One region of the Massilia sp. BGA-UO-ETr-WB1 genome, then DNA from elsewhere that is predicted to be linked to it. Evidence: predicted binding sites of a transcription regulator. Region 1 holds the regulator's gene; each other region holds the start of a gene.
What was found. The regulator sigma-54, encoded in region 1, starts transcription at its own class of promoters, with help from an activator protein. The targets are predictions, from matches to a motif close to TGGCANGNAANCTGCTTT.
Positions count from the first base shown of each region.

Region 2: glnA (type I glutamate--ammonia ligase) is a predicted target of sigma-54. The motif match lies at 3,178-3,195, and genes of this name have one in related genera.
Region 3: AC56DV_RS17895 (PEP-CTERM sorting domain-containing protein) is a predicted target of sigma-54. The motif match lies at 2,746-2,763, and genes of this name have one in related genera.
Region 4: AC56DV_RS30670 (circularly permuted type 2 ATP-grasp protein) is a predicted target of sigma-54. The motif match lies at 1,742-1,759, and genes of this name have one in related genera.

Region 1 covers NZ_JCAQOT010000024.1:839,891-844,971, reverse strand. The annotation lists gene rapZ (RNase adapter RapZ) at 1-732, shown strand, start outside; gene AC56DV_RS16985 (enoyl-CoA hydratase/isomerase family protein) at 737-1,813, opposite strand; gene hpf (ribosome hibernation-promoting factor, HPF/YfiA family) at 1,906-2,262, opposite strand; gene AC56DV_RS16975 (RNA polymerase factor sigma-54) at 2,332-3,822, opposite strand; gene lptB (LPS export ABC transporter ATP-binding protein) at 3,838-4,626, opposite strand; gene lptA (lipopolysaccharide transport periplasmic protein LptA) at 4,629-5,081, opposite strand, start outside.
Region 2 covers NZ_JCAQOT010000026.1:524,793-529,873, forward strand. The annotation lists gene glnL (nitrogen regulation protein NR(II)) at 1-1,046, opposite strand, end outside; gene AC56DV_RS24710 (DUF4124 domain-containing protein) at 1,101-1,592, opposite strand; gene glnA (type I glutamate--ammonia ligase) at 1,694-3,109, opposite strand; gene AC56DV_RS24720 (rhodanese-like domain-containing protein) at 3,392-3,850, shown strand; gene AC56DV_RS24725 (TonB-dependent receptor plug domain-containing protein) at 3,950-5,081, opposite strand, start outside.
Region 3 covers NZ_JCAQOT010000024.1:1,055,894-1,060,974, forward strand. The annotation lists gene AC56DV_RS17880 (histidine kinase dimerization/phospho-acceptor domain-containing protein) at 1-224, shown strand, start outside; gene AC56DV_RS17885 (SDR family NAD(P)-dependent oxidoreductase) at 263-1,051, opposite strand; gene AC56DV_RS17890 (LysR substrate-binding domain-containing protein) at 1,163-2,068, shown strand; gene AC56DV_RS17895 (PEP-CTERM sorting domain-containing protein) at 2,065-2,709, opposite strand; gene AC56DV_RS17900 (TetR/AcrR family transcriptional regulator) at 2,982-3,629, opposite strand; gene AC56DV_RS17905 (isovaleryl-CoA dehydrogenase) at 3,712-5,081, shown strand, end outside.
Region 4 covers NZ_JCAQOT010000027.1:871,548-876,628, reverse strand. The annotation lists gene AC56DV_RS30680 (YdcF family protein) at 1-170, shown strand, start outside; gene AC56DV_RS30675 (right-handed parallel beta-helix repeat-containing protein) at 211-1,677, shown strand; gene AC56DV_RS30670 (circularly permuted type 2 ATP-grasp protein) at 1,791-3,218, shown strand; gene AC56DV_RS30665 (alpha-E domain-containing protein) at 3,212-4,144, shown strand; gene AC56DV_RS30660 (transglutaminase family protein) at 4,166-4,969, shown strand; gene AC56DV_RS30655 (proteasome-type protease) at 5,050-5,081, shown strand, end outside.

The sequences.
Region 1 (5,081 bases):
ACCGACGAAGGCACGCAGGCGCTGGCCGTGGCGGTCGACGCGCGCAGCGCCGAGTCGCTGGCCAACCTGCCGGACGCCGTGCAGGCGCTGCGCGGGCAAGGCCACGACGTCAAGATCATGTACCTGACGGCGAACACCCATTCGCTGGTGGCGCGCTTCTCGGAAACGCGCCGCAGCCACCCGCTGTCGCACGAACTGAAGCCGGGCCAGAATCCGGCCGCGCGCCGCACGCTGATCGAATGCATCTCCGAAGAGCGCGAGCGCCTGTCGGCCATCGAGCAGCTGGGCCACGTCATCGACACCTCGGAACTGAGCGCCAACAAGCTGCGCGCCTGGATCAAGGACCTGGTGCAAAGCGAGAACGCGCCGCTGACGCTGTTCTTCGAATCGTTTGCCTTCAAGGTGGGCGTGCCGCTGGACGCTGACTTCGTGTTCGACGTGCGCGCGATTCCCAACCCCTATTACGACCTGGCCCTGCGCCCGATGACGGGCCGCGACGCGCCGGTGATCGCCTTCCTCGACGCCCAGCCCAGCGCGGACGAAATGTTCAAGGACATCCGCGATTTCGTGGCCAAGTGGCTGCCGTCGTTCAAGACCGACAACCGCAGCTACCTGACGGTGGCGGTGGGCTGCACCGGCGGCCAGCACCGCTCGGTGTACATGGCCGAACGCCTGGCGCGGCATTTCCACCCGACCGAGCAGGTGGTGCTGCGCCACCGCGAGCAGTCCTGACGTTTTAAAGGTGGCGCAGCGGATGCGCGTGCGCCGGCCACGGCGGCGCGAAGAACGCGGCCACCATCTCCGGCGTCACCTCCTCCAGCGCCGCTGGCGACCACTTGGGCGCGTTGTCCTTGTCGATCACCAGCGCGCGCACGCCTTCCAGCACTTCGCCATGTTCGAAATTGCGGCGCACCAGGTTGCGTTCCATGCGCAGGCAGTCCGCCACGTCCAGCGCGGCGCCGCGGTTCAGCAGCTCCAGGGTCACGCACATCATCAGCGGCGAGCGGCTTTGCATGGCCTTCAGCGCCGCCTGCGCGAACGCGCCTTCGTCCGCCGCCAGCGAGGCCATGATGGCCGCCACGCTGTCCGCCGCGAAGTGGCGCTCAATCGCGGCGCGCTCGGCCTCCAGCACGCCTTTGCCGGCCTGGAACGGCGCGGCGAAGGCTGCGATGGCGTCGCGCAGCCCGGCGCCCGGCGCCGCCTCCAGCAGGCCGCGCAGCGCGTCCCACGCATCGGCCGGCACGTAATGGTCCGCCAGGCCCACGTAGAGCGCATCCGCCGCGCCCACGGTCAGCCCGGTCAGGCCCAGGTAGCGCCCCAGGCTGCCCGGCGCGTGCGACAGGAAATGGCTGCCGCCCACGTCCGGGAACAAGCCGATGTTCACTTCCGGCATGGCCATTTTCGTGCGGTCCGTGACGATGCGCACGCCGCAGCCGGGGCCGCCCTGCGCGATGCCCATGCCGCCGCCCATCACCACGCCGTCCATTAATGCGATATACGGTTTAGGGTAATAGTGGATCAGGTGGTTGAGCGCGTACTCCTCGGTGAAGAAGTCCTCCAGCAGCGCGCTGCCGCCCTGCGGCGTGGCGTTGCCCACCTGGTGGAAGAAGCGGATGTCGCCGCCGGCGCACAGGGCTTTCTCGCTGCTGCTGCGTATCACCACGGCGGCCACGGCACTGTCGTCGCGCCAGGCCAGCAGCGCGGCCGTCAGGCTGCGCACCATGGCCAGGGAAAGGGAATTGAGCGCCTTGGGGCGGTCGAGGGTGATGAAGCCGGTGCCGTTGGCAACCTGGGTAAGGACGTGCTCGCTCATGCTGGATGTCTCTGGAATTGTTAGAGCACCATTTTAGCGCGGGCGCAAAAAAGGGCGCCAGATGCGCCCTTTGTTGGGAGTGCCGCTGACCTTTACGCGGTCGGGGCAGGTTCGTACGTGTCCGGCAGATGCTTGATGGCGTCGTGGCCATGCTCCTGCACTTTGGCTTTGTACTTCATGACTTGGCGGTCCAGTTTGTCGATCAGCGTATCGATGGCAGCATACAGGTCTTGCGACAGGCTTTCCACGTACACGGTCTTGCCGGACATGCGCAGATTGATTTCGGCCTTTTGCCTTTTGTCTTTCTCGGTGAGGTTATCTACAGTCAGGATGACAGCAATATCAATAACTTGATCGAAATGGCGCTTGACCCGTTCCAGCTTGTTCTGCACGTATTCACGGATGGCGGGGGTCACTTCGAGATGATGTCCACTGATGGTGAGATTCATACACACTCCTAAAGATAAGGGCTCATACGCTGTCGAATGTTATTGGAGCGCAGGGGAACCCAAGTAAAACTACAAAGCTTTACGCAGACTTACCGGAGGGATTTTCAGGGCTTCGCGATATTTGGCAACAGTCCGTCGCGCAATTACCATGCCCTGTTCACCCAGCATGTCCGCAATCTTACTGTCGGATAAAGGATTTTTCGGGTCTTCAGCTCCTGTCAATTGCACAATCAGCGCCCGTATCGCCGTCGAGGATGCTTCTCCTCCTGCTTCGGTGGCGACGTGACTGCCAAAGAAATATTTCAACTCAAACATCCCATGCGGAGTCAGCATGTATTTCTGAGTTGTTACGCGAGAAATAGTGCTCTCGTGTAGTCCCAGTGTATCAGCAATTTCACGCAACACAAGGGGTCTCATGGCGACCGCGCCATGGCTGAAAAAGTTCTTTTGTCTTTCTACTATCGCTTGCGCCACGCGCAGGATGGTGTCGAAACGCTGGCGCATATTCTTGATCAGCCACTTGGCTTCCTGCAGCTGCGCGCCCATCGCCGACTCGCCCTTGCCTTGCTTGAGCATGTTGGCGTACAGCGCGTTCACGCGCAGGCGCGGCATCACGTCGTTGTTCAAGGTGACCTGCCAGCCGTTGCGCGCCTTCTTCACGATCACGTCCGGCACCACGTAGTCGGACACGTCGGAGGCGAACTCGGCGCCCGGATGCGGATTGCACTGGCGGATCACCGCCTGCGCTTCGCGCAGGTCTTCATCGTCGCAGTCGAGGGCTTTTTTCAGCTTGTTGAATTCGCGCTGCGCGAACCAGGCCAGGTGCTTTTCCACGATGCAGATGGCCATGCGGCGCGTCACCAAAGGCACGCCGGGCATGCGCTTGATCTGCAGCGCCAGGCACTCGGAGGCGCTGCGCGCGCCCACGCCGATGGGGTCGAAACTTTGCAGCAGCGTGAGCGCCGTCCGCAGCTCTTCCAGCTCCACGTCCGCCTCTTCCGGCAGGCGCGCGTGGATCTCTTCCAGCGGCTCTTCCAGGTAGCCGTTCTCGTCCAGCGCGTCGATGATCAGTTCCATCAGCACGCGGTCGCGCGGCTGCTGCACGGTCACGCGCATCTGCTCCATCAGGTGCTCGCGCAGGGTGCAGTGGCTCGCTTCGAGCTGCGGGCGCGAGTCCTCGTCGTCCGGCGCCTTGCTGCGGCCGGCGTCGCTCCAGTCGGTGTCGGCCTCGGCGCCGCTGGCGCTGTCGCCGTCGCCGCCCGCGCCCTCGAAGGGATCGCCCTCGCCGGCCGGCGCGCTGTCCTGCGCCGGCGCGCCCACTTCGGCCGGCGACGCGTCCGCGCCGTTAGGCTGGGTCTGGTTGATGGCGCCGTCGCCCAGCAGGCGCAACGAGCGGTCCAGCGGGTCGTCCAGCCGCTCGAGCAAGGGGTTCTCGCCCAGCAGCTGTTCCAGTTCCTGGTGCAGCTCCAGCGTGGACAGCTGCAGCAATCGGATCGACTGCTGCAGTTGCGGCGTCAGCGCCAGGTGCTGAGAGGTGCGGAGTTGCAGTGACTGTTTCATGGGCTAATTCACGAATTACATGCGGAAGTGTTCGCCGAGGTAGACGCGCCGCACCGATTCGTCGGCGATGATGTCGTCCGGGCGGCCGGACGCCAGCACGCTGCCCTGGTTGATGATGTAGGCGCGGTCGCAGATGCCCAGCGTCTCGCGCACGTTGTGGTCGGTGATCAGCACGCCGATGCCGCGCTCCTTGAGGAAGCGCACGATGCGCTGGATCTCGATCACGGCGATCGGATCGACGCCGGCGAACGGCTCGTCCAGCAGCACGAAGCGCGGATTGGTGGCCAGCGCGCGTGCGATCTCCACCCGGCGGCGCTCGCCGCCCGACAGCGACAGCGCCTGGTTCTCGCGCAGCTTCTCGATCTGCAGGTCGGCCAGCAGGCGGTCCAGGCGCTCGTCGATCTCGGCCTTCTTCAAGGCCTTGCCGTTGACGCGCTGGATCTCCAGCACGGCGCGGATGTTGTCCTCCACCGTCAGCTTGCGGAACACCGACGCCTCCTGCGGCAGGTAGGACAGGCCCAGGGTGGCGCGCTGGTGGATCGGCATGCTCGACACGTCCACGCCGGCGATGTCGATGCTGCCCGCGTCCGACGGCACCAGGCCGACGATCATGTAGAAGGAGGTGGTCTTGCCGGCGCCGTTGGGGCCCAGCAGGCCCACCACTTCGCCGCATTCGACCTGCAGCGACACGTCATGCACCACCTGGCGTTTGCCGTAGGTTTTCTGCAGGCCGCGCACCACCAGGGTGCTGGTGCAGCCTGGCGCGGCTGGGTTGCCTGCGGTGCTTGGGGTTGCGTCGGCCATCGTTATTTCCCCGCCGCCGGTGGCTGCGCCGGTGCTGCAGGCTTGGGCGTGGACGGCTGGATCACCATGGTGCCGCGGCCGCCGCCGGGCTTGCCCTCGCCGCTGGCGGTGTTGCGCACGCTGAACTGCTCGCGCCGGCTGTCGTAGGAAATGAACTCGCCGGACACTTCGTCGCTCGGCTTGCTGCCTTCCAGGCGGCGCACCTTGGCGTGCACGAACAGCTTGACCAGCTCGTTCTTGCCGTCGTATTCAATGCGCTCGGCCTCGCCTTCCATCCACTGGTCGCCTTCGCCGTCGCGCTTCTGGCGGAAGGTGGTCGGCTTGCCGCCGGTGCTGGTCAGCGTCACGTACTGGTAGCCTTCCGGGTCCTTGGTGACCACCGCCTTGGCCGCCTTCATCAGCAGCGTGCCGCGCGTGAGCACCACGTTGCCGGTGAAGGTGCTGACCTGCTTGAC
Region 2 (5,081 bases), on a different contig from region 1:
CCCATGTGCTGCTGCACAAAGGTCTGCGCCAAAGTCAGCCCCAAACCGCTGCCGCCCTCCCTGCCCGACACCAGCGGGTAGAAAATGCGGTCACGGATCTGGGGTGCGATACCCGGTCCATTGTCAATGATATGCAAGTCTAATGCCAGGTTGTAGCGCACCTTGGCCAGCGTCACCTGGCGCGCCACCCGCGTCTTCAACACCAGCTCCGCGTCGCCCTGCTCGATGCGCTGCGACAGCGCCTGGGCGGCGTTGTGCGCAATGTTGAGCACGGTCTGGATCAGCTGCTCCTTGTCGCCCCGGAACTCGGGGATGGAGGCGTCGTAATCGCGCCGGATCGCCAGCCCGGACGGGAACTCGGCCAGGATCAGGCTGCGCACCCGCTCGCACACTTCGTGGATGTTGACGTCGCCCACGATGTGCGGGCGGCGGTGCGGCGCCAGCAGGCGGTCCACCAGGGTCTGCAGGCGGTCGGCCTCCTTGATGATGACCTGGGTGTACTCGCGCAGCTCGGCCAGGTGCAGCGGCGGCAGCTCCATCTCCAGCAGCTGCGCCGCGCCGCGGATGCCGCCCAGCGGGTTCTTGATCTCGTGCGCCAGGTTGCGGATCAGCTCCTTGTTGACCTGGCTCTGGTCCAGGATGCGCTCCTCGCGGTCCAGCTTGAGCTGCTGCACGTTCTCGCGCAGCTCGATCAGGATGGCGCCGTGCGGCTCGTCCAGCGCGGACACGATGCTGTGCACCTGCAGCGGCTCCTTGCCGGCGCGCTCCAGCGTCAGGTCCTGGCGCAGGTCGGAAAACTTGTGCTCGCGCGCCTGCGCGATGATGTTCACCAGCTCGTCGGGATTGGTGAACAGCGTGGCGAACTTCTGGCGCGACAGCGCCTTCACCGAGCTTTCCAGCAGGTTCTCGGCGGCGGCGTTGACGTAGGTGATCAGGCCGTCCGCGTCCAGCAGGATCACGGCCGAGGCCAGCAGCTCCAGCCCGGCCAGCGATTGCGGGCGCGCCATGGCGGCCGCCGCGCGGGCGATATTGGTGACGATGCTCATGGTGCCTCCCCTTGGGGTGGGTGCGGAAACGGCGGCGCGAATGTCAGCCGGGCATCAGCGGATATTCTGGATCTCGCGCTTGAGCGCTTCCACGTTCTTTTCGGACCGGCTGATGCTGTCCTTCAGGCTGGCCACGCGCTCCTGGTATTTCGCATAATTGCGCTCGTCCCCGCGCCGCTCCGGCTCGCCGTTGTTGAACTCCTTGCGCAGTTCATTCAGCTTGGCCTGCTCGCCGTTCAGCTCCTCCATCAGGATCGCGCGGCGGTCGGCGTCGCGCGCCTTCTGCTCGCTGCTGTCGACGCGCGGGAAGTCGCCCGGCGTGGCGGCCGGGCTGGGCGACGGCGCCCTCGGCCTGGCGTTCTCCGCGCGGCGGGCCGGCGCCGGGATCGCGCCCGGGATATCCAGCGGCTTGCAGGAGGCGTGCTTGCGGGTGTCGGTCAGCTCCTTGTGGCCGCTGGCGTCCACGCACAGGAAAATCTGTCCCTGGGCCGAAGCCAGGCCCGTGGCGAACAACAAAACGAAAGGTGCGAAATTCCAGATAGTCATGCCCCGACTATACAACATCCGGTAAAAAAAACGCGAGGAGAGCAGCTGCCGTCCTCGCGTCTGGTTGCAGGCCGGCACAAGGCCGGCGCTGGCGTCGCCGATTACAGCGAGTAGTACATGTCGAATTCGACCGGGTGCGTGGTCATGCGCATGCGGGTCACTTCGGTCATCTTCAGTTCGATGTAGGCATCGATCATCGAATCGGTGAACACGCCGCCGCGGGTCAGGAACTCGCGGTCCTTGTTCAGGTGATCCAGGGCTTCTTCCAGCGAAGCGCAAACGGTCGGGATCAGCGCGTCTTCTTCCGGCGGCAGATGGTACAGATCTTTCGATGCGGCTTCGCCCGGATGGATCTTGTTCTGCACGCCGTCCAGGCCGGCCATCATCAGTGCGGCGAAGCACAGGTATGGGTTCGCCAGCGGGTCCGGGAAGCGGGTTTCGATGCGGCGGCCCTTCGGATTGGCCACGTGCGGAATACGGATCGAAGCCGAACGGTTGCGGGCCGAGTACGCCAGTTTCACTGGAGCCTCGTAGCCTGGCACCAGGCGCTTGTACGAGTTGGTGCCTGGGTTGGTGATCGCGTTCAGCGCCTTGGCGTGCTTGATGATGCCGCCGATGTAGTACAGCGCGAAGTCGGACAGGCCGGCATAGCCGTCGCCGGCGAACAGGTTCTTGCCGTCTTTCCAGATCGACTGGTGCACGTGCATGCCCGAACCGTTGTCGCCAACGATAGGTTTCGGCATGAAGGTAGCGGTCTTGCCATAGCTGTGGGCCACGTTCCAGACCACGTATTTCAGGTTCTGGGTCCAGTCGGCGCGCTCGACCAGGGTCGAGAACTTGGTGCCGATTTCGTTCTGGCCGGCGCCGGCCACTTCGTGGTGGTGCACTTCAACTGGGATGCCCAGCGATTCCAGGATCAGGCACATTTCCGAACGCATGTCCTGGAAGGAATCGACTGGTGGCACAGGGAAGTAGCCGCCCTTGACGGTAGGACGGTGGCCGCTGTTGCCGCCTTCGATGTCCTTGTCGGTCGACCAGGAAGCTTCGTCGGAGTCGATCTGCACCTTGGCGCCCGACATGTCGATTTTCCATTTGACGGAATCGAAGATGAAGAACTCCGGCTCAGGACCGAAGTAGGCGGTGTCGCCCAGGCCGGACGATTTCAGGTAGGCTTCGGCGCGCTTGGCGATGGAGCGCGGATCGCGGTCGTAGCCCTTGCCGTCCGACGGTTCGATCACGTCGCACTGCATGAACAGGGTGGTCTCTTCCATGAACGGGTCGATGTTCGCGGTTGCTGGGTCAGGCAGCAGGATCATATCGGATGCTTCGATGCCCTTCCAGCCGGCGATCGAGGAGCCATCGAAGGCGTGACCGGATTCGAACTTGTCGATATCGAAGTGCGATACAGGCACGGTGACGTGCTGTTCTTTGCCGCGGGTGTCGGCAAAGCGGAAATCAACGAATTTCACTTCGTTCTCTTGTACCATTTTCAATACTTCTGCGGCGGTCAGTGCCATGCGTCTCTCCTAGTGAAAAAGTGGGGCAGCCCACGCTGTTGCGTGCAGCTTGAAACTCGTCAATCCATTAAGCAGGAAGCGTGCCAGAAGATTTCCCCTCTTGCACTACTTTTGCGCATAATCAAATGTGCACCGCAATGGTGCATTTGCCGAATTACGCACAATTTCGGTGCGAAATATTGATGAAACGAAAAAATGCATCGGCTTGGTGCAAAAAACTTCCATGGACGATCGGGCACTATAATAAACGCAATATTGACAGCTGAAGTGGGAAAAATCGCCATGATCACTATTGCCGACATCCTCGCCCGGGCGCGCAGCCGCGACGCCGCCCTGCCCTACGCCGGCGCCGTCACGCCGGCCGAAGCGTACGCGCTGCTGAGTGCGGACAGCGGGGTCAAACTGATCGACGTGCGCACCAATGCCGAGCGCGACTGGGTGGGCCGGGTGGCCATCGCCGAGGCCCAGCATGGTGCAGTCCAGTGGAGCACCTACCCGGGCGGCGTGCCCAATCCGCAGTTCCTGGAACAGCTGGAAGCGGTAGCCCAAAAAGACCAGGTGCTGCTGTTCCTGTGCCGCTCCGGCGTGCGCTCGCGCCACGCCGCCAAGCTGGCGACGGAACACGGCTACAGCCAGTGCTACGACATCCTGGAAGGTTTCGAAGGCGACAAAGACGCCGCAGGCCATCGCAAGCAGGTCGGCGGCTGGTGCAAAGCCGGCCTGCCCTGGCTCGGCGCCTGATACTGCTCTACCACAAAAACTTTCCCTAACGAAAAATGGGGTCAGGGTTAATTAATCTGTCCAAGACAAATTAATTAACCCTGACCCCATTTTGCTTTTTTACAACGAGTAGTTCAGGCGGGCGTACACGTAGCGGCCGGAGCGGCCGAACGGGGAGTAGTTCGAGTACGGGGCGTTGCCGGTCGTGTTGAGGGCGGCCGGGTAGGCGTCAGGATACTGGTCGAACAGGTTGTCCGCGCCCACCGCCAGCGACAGCTTCTTGGTGAAGGCGTAGCGGCCTTCGAGGTCGACCAGCGTTTTTGCGCTCATCCAGAAGTCCAGGTTGGCCGTGGTGCCGGGCGCCAGGATCTTGCCGTAGCGCGTGGCGCGCGCCGTCAGGCCGAACGGACCGTAGGACCAGGTGCTGCTGCCGATGAACTTGGTCTTCGGCGTGCCGTCGGTGAAGGTCAGCACGTTGACGCGGTCGAACAGCACCGGCGCCGGCGACAGCGCGGCCAGCTGCGCCGTCACCGGCACCTTGGTCACGTCGGTCTTGGTGTAGTTGCCGGCCACCGTGAAGTCGAGCTTGCCGTAGCCGTTGGTCTGCACCGGCCAGCTGGTGACGATGTCGATGCCCTTGGTGGTGGTATCCACGCCGTTGATGAAGAAGCGCCCGCCGCCCACGCCGATGAAGCCCTGGCTGGTCAGGAAGTTGCGCACGTTGGCCGCCGTCAGGTTCTCGGACAGCACGATGCGGTCCTTGATCTTGATGTGGAAGGCGTCCGCCGTCACGCTCACGGCGCCGAAGCGCATCACCGAGCCGAGCGAGAAGTTGACCGATTTCTCGGCGTCCAGCGGCTTGGCGCCCAGCGCGATGGCGGCCGGGTGGCTAGGCTTGAAGGTGGTGATCTCGAACGGCACGCCGTTGATGAAGTTGGTGGAGGTCGACGTGAAGAACTGCTGCTGCGGCGACGGCGCGCGGAAGCCGTTCTGCACCGAGCCGCGCAACGCGAACTCCGGCACGAAGTCGTAGCGGCCAGCCAGCTTGCCCGAGACGCTGTTGCCGAAGTCGGAGAAGTGCTCGCCGCGGATGGCTACCGAACCGAGGAATTGCTTGGTCAGGTTGGCTTCCAGGTCGACGTAGGCGCTGTAGGCCTTGCGCGCGTTGTCCGATTCGTCGGCCGGGCGGAAGCCGGGGAAGACTTGCGCACCCGGTGCGGCCGGGGTGCCGTTGGCCAGCACCTGGCCGCCG
Region 3 (5,081 bases), 220 kb from region 1:
CGCCCGCCGCCGTGCTGCCGGCCGACGTGCAGGCGCTGGACGGCGCCATCTACAACGCGCTGTGCAACGCCGTCCAGCACCTGGACCGCAACCAGCTCAATGAGCTGCTGCTGCGCGTGGCGCCGCAGCACCCGGTGCTGGCGCGCGGCATCGAAGCGATGGCGGAACGGCTCGAATACCGCGAACTGTGGGACGCGCTGCAGCAGGCCCGCAGCACGGGGTAAGCAGCGGCCAAGCAGCGGCCAAGCCGCTCCGGCGCGTGTCAGGCAATGGTCTGCACCGTGCCGCCCTCGGCGCGGATGGCTGCGCCGTTGATGACGGCGGCGCGTTCGCTGGCCAGGAACGCCACCACGTTGGCCACCTCGGCCGGCTTGGCCAAGCGGTAGATCAGCGACGACGGCCGATTCTCCTGCATGAACTTGCGCTCGGCATCCGCATACGCCAGCCCCGGATTGACCGATTCGATAAAGCCCTTCAGGCTCTCCGTCTCGGTCGGCCCCGGTAACACCGCGTTGACGGTGACGGCGGTGCCCCTGGTCAGCTCGGCCAGGCTGCGCGAGACCGACAGCTGGGTGGCCTTGCTGGCGCTGTAGTGCGCCATGGCGGCCATCGGCGTGAGCGCCACTTCGCTGGAGATGAAGATCACGCGCCCGTGGCCGCGCTCCAGCATGCCCTTCATATAGGTACGCGCCAGCCGAACGCCGCTCCACACATTGGTTTCGAACATGGCCTGCCAGGCTTCATCAGTGGTGCTGAAAAAATCGCTCAGCGCATAGCTGCCCATGTTGTTGACCAGGACGTCCACCTGCGGGTACGCGGCGGCGGCGGCCAGTTCGCTGCCGGCCACGCTCATGTCGGCCACCAGCGGCAGCACGCGGCCGGCGCCGAAGCGCGCGCCAAGCGCGGCCACCGCGCGCTCCACCGTGGCCGCGCTGCGGCCATTGACGATAACGCTGGCCCCGTCCTCCAGCAGTTGGGCGGCAATGGCGTAGCCGATGCCGGAAGTCGATGCGCTTACCAGCGCGGTTTTACCTTGCAGATTCAAATCCATGACAGCACTCCTCGGTTGATTGGTGGAGCCAGTATGGTTGCGCGCGATTGCTTTGATAATTGCTTGTAATGGAATATGATTTGGGAATTGAATTCACATATGGGGCAGCGCTTGGACAGCCGTAGCGGCGAAATGCTGGTATTCACCAAGGTGGTCGAGACGGGCAGTTTTTCAGCGGCGGGCAAACTGCTGCAGCTGAGCGCGTCGGCGGTCAGCAAGCTCATTACGCGGCTCGAGGGGCGGCTTGGGGCGCTGCTGTTCCAGCGTTCCACGCGGCACTTGGCCGTCACGCCGGAAGGGCGGCGCTATTACGACAGCTGCGTGCGCATCCTGGCCGACATCGAAGAAGCGGAGCAGGGGGTGGCGGGCGATGCGGTGGCGCCGGGCGGCGTGCTGCGGGTGAACGTGTCGCTGCCTTTCGGCACGCACCTGATCCTGCCGCTGCTGCCGGAGTTCACGCAGCGCTACCCGGACGTGGTACTGGACTTGTCTCTGACGGACGCGCTGGCGGATCTGCAGCGCGAGGCGGTGGACGTGGCCATCCGCATGGGGCCGCTGGCCGACGCCAGCTTCCGCGCCCGCGTGCTGGGCCGCAGCCGGCGCGCAGTGGTGGCCGCGCCGCGCTACCTGGAGCAGTGGGGCGTGCCGCAGGAGCCCGGCGCGCTGGCCAGGCACCGCTGCTTCAATTTCAATTTCAGGCGCTCGCTGGACGAGTGGCCATTTCGCATCGGCGGGCAGACGGTGCACCTGCCGGTACAGGGCGGCATCCTCACCAACAACGGCGAAACCATGCGCCAGCTCACGTTGGACGGCCTGGGCATCAGCCGCCTGGCCATGTTCCACGTGGCGGCCGACGTGCAAGCCGGACGGCTGGTGGAGCTGCTGACCGACTACAACCCGGGCGATACGGAAGAGATCACTGCTATCTTCAGCAATCAGCGCCATATGCCGTTGCGGGTGCGCGTGTTCATCGATTTCCTGCTCGAACGCGCGAGCCCGCTACTGGCCGCGGCTTAGCCTTTGCGGCGGCGCCGGTGGAGGGCCAGCGCGCCCAGCGCGGCGGCCGACAGCAGCAGGCTGGAAGGTTCAGGGATGGTCGAGGCCGGCGTGCTGCCGTCCAGGCGGAAGGGGATGCCGCCGGCGCGCACCAGCACCGTGCCGGTGTCTTCATGCTGGTGCAGGAAGCTGCCGTTCGGGTCGTCGGTATTGGCGGTACGGAATTCCAGATCCAGCCCATAGAAGCTCAGCAGGTAATTGCCGGCGTCCAGCATCAGCCCGCTGGTGTTGAAGCTCACGTCGTAGAACGTGGTGAAGGGGTAGCTGACGATGGTGTTCGGTATGGCCGTGTAGTCGCCGATATTGAGCGTGCGGGTGTAGACGGCGCTGCCGATGCTGCCGTTTCCGGCGTCGTTGTAAACGGTAAAGGTGTAAGCGCCGAAGAAGGGATCTTCCGTCAGGCCCATCTGGAAGAACACGCTGTCGATGTTGCGCGTGCCGGCCAGGCTGAAATCGTCGTACAGGCGCTGCTGCTGCAGCGCGGTGGAAAAGTAGCCGCTGGCCGGCGAGAAGTCCTGCCCCAGGCCGTTATCGTAGATGACGTCGGCGTGGGCCAGCGAGGTGCAGGCAGCGAGCAGAGCCGCGAGGAACAGGCGTTTCATGCTTAATCCCAGGAAATATTTGTAAATGAGAAATATTAAGCATGTTTCATGCCTGTTCCGCAAACGCGCTGAAATCAAGGGTTTGCGGGGGCAGTGTTACCAGGACTGTAAAGTTTCTCGACAGTCCGGTGTGGCAGTCTGTTATATCAAGGCGCCGAACACTTTGCCGATCAGCTTGCCGCCGGTGCCGGGCGGATCCTTGCGTCGCCGCCGCTGAGGATGTTCCTGGCGTCGGTCAGCGTCATTTTCTTCATGGCGTCCACCAGCAGCGGCTAGCCGTAGCCCTCGGCCGCCAGGTAGGCATGCACCAGCACGCCGAGCTGGCGCCGCAGCGCGGCCGCGTCGGTGCGCGGGCCGTCTTCCATGATGCGCTGGGTGAGCAGGCTGTAGGACGCGGTATGGACCACCCAGGCGGCCTGCCCCAGCGCAGCAGCCGGCTCCTGCTCCTGCTCCGGCCCCGGCCGCACGGCGCGGGCCAGCGCGGCGGCCCACATATCGGTGGCCAGCCGGTACAGGCGCGCGTAGGCTTCCGGCGTGGAGATGCGCCGCTCCAGGTGCAGCAGCGCCTGCCATTCCGCCGCGCTGCCCGCAAAGCGCTGCACCATGCGGTCCAGCATGGCGTCCACCAGCCCGGCCGGCTTGGCAAGCTCCGCAGTTTCGGCCAGCTCGGTGACCACCGCCTTCATGCGCGTGCGCAGGCAGACGGCGGCCAGCGCCTCCTTGTTGGGGAAGTACTCGTAGAAGGTGCCGACGCCCACGCCGGCCACGGCCGCCACCTCGCGGATGGTCACGCCCTCGTAGCCGCGTTCCAGCAAAACCCGAACAAAGGCTTCCTGCACGGCCAGCGAAGTGGCCCAGGAGCGCGCCTGGAGCGGCCTGCGGCGGGGCTTCTGGCGGACCGCGCGGCTGGAATCTGTCATGGGGGGAATCCGAACATGCTGAACAAACTTTAATCCTATACTAGTTCGATCGGAATCATTCGACCGGACCACGGAGACTGACATGCAATGGGAAACCCACGAGATCAGCAACCAGGCTGCTGAACTGAAAGACTACAACCTCTACCTGACCGACCCGCTGCTGCAGGACGCGGTGCGGCGCGGCGGCGCGGGCTGGCACGCCGATGCGCTGGCCGGGCAGGGTGCGCTGCTGGGCAGCGAGGCGGTGATCCGCATGGGCGAGCTGGCCAACCGCCACCCGCCCGAGCTGCACACGCACAGCCGCACCGGCGAGCGCATCGACGTGGTGGAGTTCCACCCCAGCTGGCACGAGTTCCTGGCCATCACGCGTCGTCACGGCCTGGTCTCGCAGCCTTTCACCGAGCGGCGCGCCGGTGCGTGGACCGCCTACGCCGCCAGCCAGTACATGCACAACCAGATCGAAGCCGGTTCCTTCTGCCCGGCCAGCATGACCTTCGCCTGCATCCCGGTGCTGCAGCAGGAACCGGCGCTGTTCGCGCAGCTGCAGCCGCTGCTGTTCTCCAACGAGCACGACGCGCGCGACATTCCCGCCGCCGCCAAGAAGTCCATCATGGTGGGCATGGGCATGACGGAAAAGCAGGGCGGCACCGACGTGCGTTCCAACACCACGCGCGCCACGCATACCGGCGGCGCGGGGGGACGGGGCGGCGAGTACAGCATCGTCGGCCACAAGTGGTTCTTCTCGGCGCCCATGTGCGACGCGCACCTGGTGCTGGCGCGCACCGATGCCGGCCTGTCCTGCTTTTACGTGCCGCGCTGGCGCCCGGACGGCAGCAAGAATCCCATCCACATCCAGCGCCTGAAGGACAAGCTGGGCAACCGCTCCAATTCCAGCAGCGAGGTGGAGTTCCACGGCGCCTGGGGCGTGATGGTGGGCGAGGAGGGGCGCGGCATCCCCACCATCATCGAGATGGCCACCAACACGCGGCTGCACAACAGCATCTCCAGCGCGGCCTTCATGCGCCAGGCGCTGGTGCAGGCGCTGAACCACACGCGCCAGCGCAAGGCCTTCGGCCGCACCTTGATCGAGCAGCCGCTGATGCGCTCCGTGCTGGCCGACATGGCGCTGGAAAGCGAGGCGGCGCTGCGCGTGTCCATGCGGCTGGCGGAGGCGTTCGGCCAGCAGGGCGAGGCGGCGCAGGCGTGGAAGCGCATCGTCACGCCGGCCGCCAAGTTCTGGATCTGCAAGCGCGCGGTGGAGATGGCGGGCGAGGCGATGGAGGTCTTTGGCGGCAACGGCTACGTGGAGGACGGGCCGATGGCGCGCCTGTTCCGCGAAGCGCCCGTCAATTCGATCTGGGAAGGCTCGGGCAATGTGATGTGCCTGGACGTGCTGCGCGCCATCGCGCGCCATCCGGACAGCATGCAGGTGCTGCTGGACGATTTGCAGCG
Region 4 (5,081 bases), on a different contig from region 1:
GGCGCGCGTTCGAGCGGGCCGGCCTGCAGGTGGTGGCCGCGCCCACCGTGTTCCGCGCCTGGGGGCCGCTGTCGGCGTCGTCCTTCCTGCCCAGCGCGGACGCGCTGGCGTCGTCCTACTACGCTGCCTATGAATGGATAGGCCTGGCCTGGTACCGCCTCAAAGAATAAGTTCAGAACAAGCTGCACCTCAACCTCGCAACGGAAACCCATGTCCCGCACCAAGACCAAACCGCCCCGCAAGTCCTCCGGCAAGCTGCTGCCGCTCGCCATCATCGCCCTGCTGGGCCTGGCAGGCGGAGCAGCCGCAGCGTTCTACGCCGTCAACCAGGTCGGCATGGCGCCGCGCCAGGTTGGCCCCTATGTGGAACGGCGCGCCGAAGGCCACAACCAGATGGTCGAAGGCGTGGGCCGCAAGCTGGCCGCCACGCTGGCAGCGCTGGACGGCGGCGGCGCCAGCGCACCGGCCCTGCCCGCCTGGAACGCCGGCGCGCAGCCCAACGGCCGGCCGGCCGCCGCAGGCAACCCGGTGTCGGTGTCCACCCCGGGCGCGCTGGTGCAGGCGATGGCCAGCGCGCGCGCCGGCGACGTGATTACGCTGCAGCCCGGCACCTACAGCTTCAGCGGCGTGCCCTTTATCGCAGCTGGCGCGGCGGGCAGCAAGGAGCGTCCCATCACCGTGCGCGCCGAGCGGCCCGGCACGGTGACCATCGAATCCAGGCTGAGCGAAGGCTTCCTGGTCAGCGGCCCGTACTGGACCTTCGAGAACCTGGCCATCCGCGGCGCCTGCACCGACCCCGCCGCCTGCGAGCACGCCTTCCACGTTGCCGGCCGCGCCAGCGGCTTTGTGGCGCGCAACAACACCATCAGCGATTTTAACGCCCACTTCAAGATCAACGCCCAGGGCGGCAGCGCGCCGGACCACGGCCTGATCGAAGGCAATACGCTGACCAACAGCACGGTGCGCCAGACCGGCCAGCCCGTCACGCCGATCGACCTGGTGGCGGGCAGCAACTGGACCATACGCGGCAACCTGATCTCCGACTTCATCAAGATGGGCGGCGACGGCGTCAGCTACGGCGCCTACGCCAAGGGCGCGGGCTCGGCCAACCTGTTCGAGCGCAACGTGGTGCTGTGCGAGCACAAGCTGCGCGGCTACGGCGGCCAGCGCGTCGGCCTGTCGCTGGGCGGCGGCGGCACGGCCGTGCCCTATTGCCGCGACCAGCGCTGCATCACCGAGCAGGACGGCGGCACCATCCAGTCCAACCTGATCGCGTCGTGCTCGGATGAAGGCATCTACCTGAACCGCGCCGCCACCAGCAAGGTGCTGCACAATACGCTGATCGATACGGCCGGGATCGTGGTGCGCTACCCGGAAAGCAGCGCGCTGGTGGACGGCAATATCGTCGACGGCCGCCTGCGGGCCGACCGTGGCGGCATCCTGCACGCGGGCGACAACCTGGACACCAGCCTGAACCGGCTGTACCTGGGTTCGCACCCGCAGCGCGCCCTGTTCCGCGACGCGCTGGGACTGGACCTGGCATGGGCCGGCGCCGCCCCGCGCCGCAGCGGCCCGTCCTCCGCCCCGCCGCCGGGCGCCGACCTGTGCGGCGCGCCCCGCCCTGCACAGCCCGCCTACGGCGCCGTGGAAGACTTCGCCGCCTGCTTGAAACGCTAGGCGCCGGGCGCGCCGGCGGTCCGGGCCGCCTGCACCAACCCGGTGCATCCGCTCCTTGCAAAGCTGGCATGCTTCTTGATACAGCATGAGTATCGCAGCCACGGAACGAGCAGATGCCTACCTTCTTCAACGAAATGCATGCAGACGGCGGATCGGAAGTGCGGGAACACTACCGCGAATTCTGCCGCTGGCTGGCCCAGCAGCCGCCGGAAACCATCGAACGCAAGCGCGCCGAAGCGGACTTGATGTTCCGCCGCGTCGGCATCACCTTCGCCGTCTACGGCGACGATGCCGGCACCGAACGGCTGATCCCGTTCGACATCGTGCCTCGCATTATCCCGGCCGGCGAATGGCGCCAGCTGCAAACCGGACTGGTGCAGCGCGTGAAAGCGCTGAACATGTTCATCCACGACATTTACCACAACCAGAACATCATCAAGGCCGGCATCATCCCCGCCGAGCAGATCTACCGCAACGCCCAGTACCGGCCGGAGATGCAGGGCATCGCGGTGGCGTCCGACATCTACGCCCACATCGCCGGGGTGGACATCGTGCGCGCCGGCCAGGGCGAGTTCTACGTGCTGGAGGATAACCTGCGGGTGCCGTCCGGCGTCTCCTACATGCTGGAAGACCGCAAGATGATGATGCGGCTATTCCCCGAACTGTTCGCCCGCAACAAGATCGCGCCGGTGGACCACTACCCCGACCTGCTGCTGGACAACCTGCGCTCGGTGGCGCCGATGGGCGTGGACGACCCCACCATCGTCGTGATGACGCCCGGCATGTACAACTCGGCCTACTTCGAGCACGCCTTCCTGGCGCAGCAGATGGGCGTGGAGCTGGTGGAGGGCAAGGACCTGTTCGTGGCCGACAATTCCGTCTACATGCGCACCACGCACGGCCCCAGGCGGGTGGACGTGATCTACCGCCGCCTGGACGACGATTTCCTCGACCCGCTGGCCTTCCGGCCCGATTCCTCGCTGGGCGTGCCCGGCCTGCTGTCGGTGTACCGCGCCGGGCGCGTCACGCTGGCCAACGCCATCGGCACCGGCGTGGCGGACGACAAGTCGATCTACCCCTACGTGCCGGACATGATCCGCTTCTACCTGTCCGAAGAGCCGGTGCTGAACAACGTGCCCACCTACCAGTGCCGGAAAAAGGAGGACCTGCAGTACACGCTGGCCCACCTGTCCGACCTGGTGGTGAAGGAAGTGCACGGCGCGGGCGGCTACGGCATGCTGGTCGGCCCGGCCTCCACCCGCGAGCAGATCGAGGACTTCCGGCGCCGCCTGATCGCCAAGCCGGACGGCTACATCGCCCAGCCCACGCTGGCCCTGTCCAACTGCCCCACTTTCGTGGAAAGCGGCGTGGCGCCGCGCCATATCGACTTGCGGCCGTTCGTGCTGTCCGGGAAAACCATCTCCATGGTGCCCGGCGGCCTGACCCGCGTGGCCCTGCAGGAAGGTTCGCTGGTGGTGAACTCCTCGCAGGGCGGCGGCACCAAAGACACCTGGATACTGGAAAAGGACCTCCCATGCTGAGCCGCACCGCCGACCACCTGTTCTGGATGGCGCGCTACACCGAGCGCGCCGAGAACACCGCCCGCATGCTGGACGTGAACGTGCAGACCTCCATGCTGCCGCAGTCCGAGCAGGACGCCGCCCGGGGCTGGAGCGCCATGCTCGGCATTTCCGAGCTGCAGCAGGCCTACGACCGCAAGTACAGCACGGTGGACGGCCGCTCCGTGATCGACTTCATGGTGCGCGACCCGTCCAACCCCTCGTCGATCGCAGCCTGCCTGAAGGAAGCGCGCGAGAACGCCCGCGCCGTGCGCGGCACGCTCACCACCGAAGTGTGGGAGATCCAGAACCAGACCTGGCTGGACTTGCAGAAGCGCCTGAACAGCGGCGTGCTGGAGCACGATCCCAGCCAGTTCTTCGAGTGGGTGAAATACCGTTCCCACCTGTCGCGCGGGGTCACGCTGGGCACCATGCTGCGCGACGACGCGGTGCACTTCATCCGCCTCGGCACCTTCCTGGAACGGGCCGACAACACGGCGCGCATCCTGGACGTGAAATTCCACGGCGCGCGCGACGCGGAGGACGGCGACTTCTACTACTGGGCCGCGCTGCTGCGCTCCGTGTCCGGCTTCGAGATCTACCGCAAGGTCTACCGCGACATCATCACCCCGGCCCGCGTGGCGGAGCTGCTGATGCTGCGCGCCGACATGCCGCGCTCGCTGCTGGCCTGCATGGACGAAGTGGTGCAGAACCTGCACCAGGTGCACAACGACCTGTCCAGGGACACCGAACGGCTGGCCGGCAAGCTGCATGCCGAACTGCAGTTCGGCCGCATCGACGACATCCTGCAAGCCGGGCTGCACGACACGCTGACCGAATTCCTTCAGCGCATTTACGAACTGGGCAATCGCATCAGCCGCGATTTCCTGGTGCCGCTGGCGGCCTAGAAAGGCACTGAGGAAATCGACATGCAACTATCCATTCGCCATGAAACCAGTTACAGCTACACCGCGCCGCAGGCCTACTCGATCCAGCAGCTGCACCTGACGCCGCGCGCCGAAGCACACCAGCACGTGCTGAACTGGCATTTGAACACGGTGGGCCAGATCCACGGCTACACGGACGCCTACGGCAACCTGTCGCACATGCTGACGATCAATTCGCCGCACACGGGGCTGGCCATCGTCGCCCACGGGCTGGTGGAGACCACCACGCCGGACCAGGGCCGCATCGCCAACGGCGACACGCTGTCGCCGCTGATCTACACGGTGCCGACCCGGCTCACGCAGGCCACGCCCGGCATCCTGGAGCTGGGCGCCGCCTGCCTGCCGGACCGCACCGCGCAGACCCGGCACCTGATGCGGCTGGCGGAGCACATCTTTGGTGCGGTGAAGTATCAAAGCGGTGCGACCGAAGTGACCACCACCGCCAGCGCGGCGCTGCAGCTGGGCATCGGCGTGTGCCAGGACCACGCCCACATCTTCCTGGCCTGCTGCCATGCGCAGGGCATTCCGGCGCGCTACGTGTCCGGCTATATCGACCCGGGCGGCACCAGCCACGCCGCCAGCCACGCCTGGGTGGACGCCTGGGTCGAGGACCGCGGCTACAGCGGCTGGGTCAGCATCGACGTGACCCACGCGCGGCTGATGACGGACGCCTACTGCCGCCTGGCCATCGGCCGCGACTATGACGCCGCCGCCCCGGTGCGCGGCGTGCGGCGCGGCGGCGGCGACGAAGCCATGGCGGTGGACGTGCGTATTGTGCCGCAGTAATGAGCGGCAGGAATGTGCGGCAGTAGCGCCGGCCCGGCCGGTGATAGAATTGATTCCTTGAACCAATAAACTGTTATCAAATGACTTATTGTGTAGGGATGCGGCTGGATGC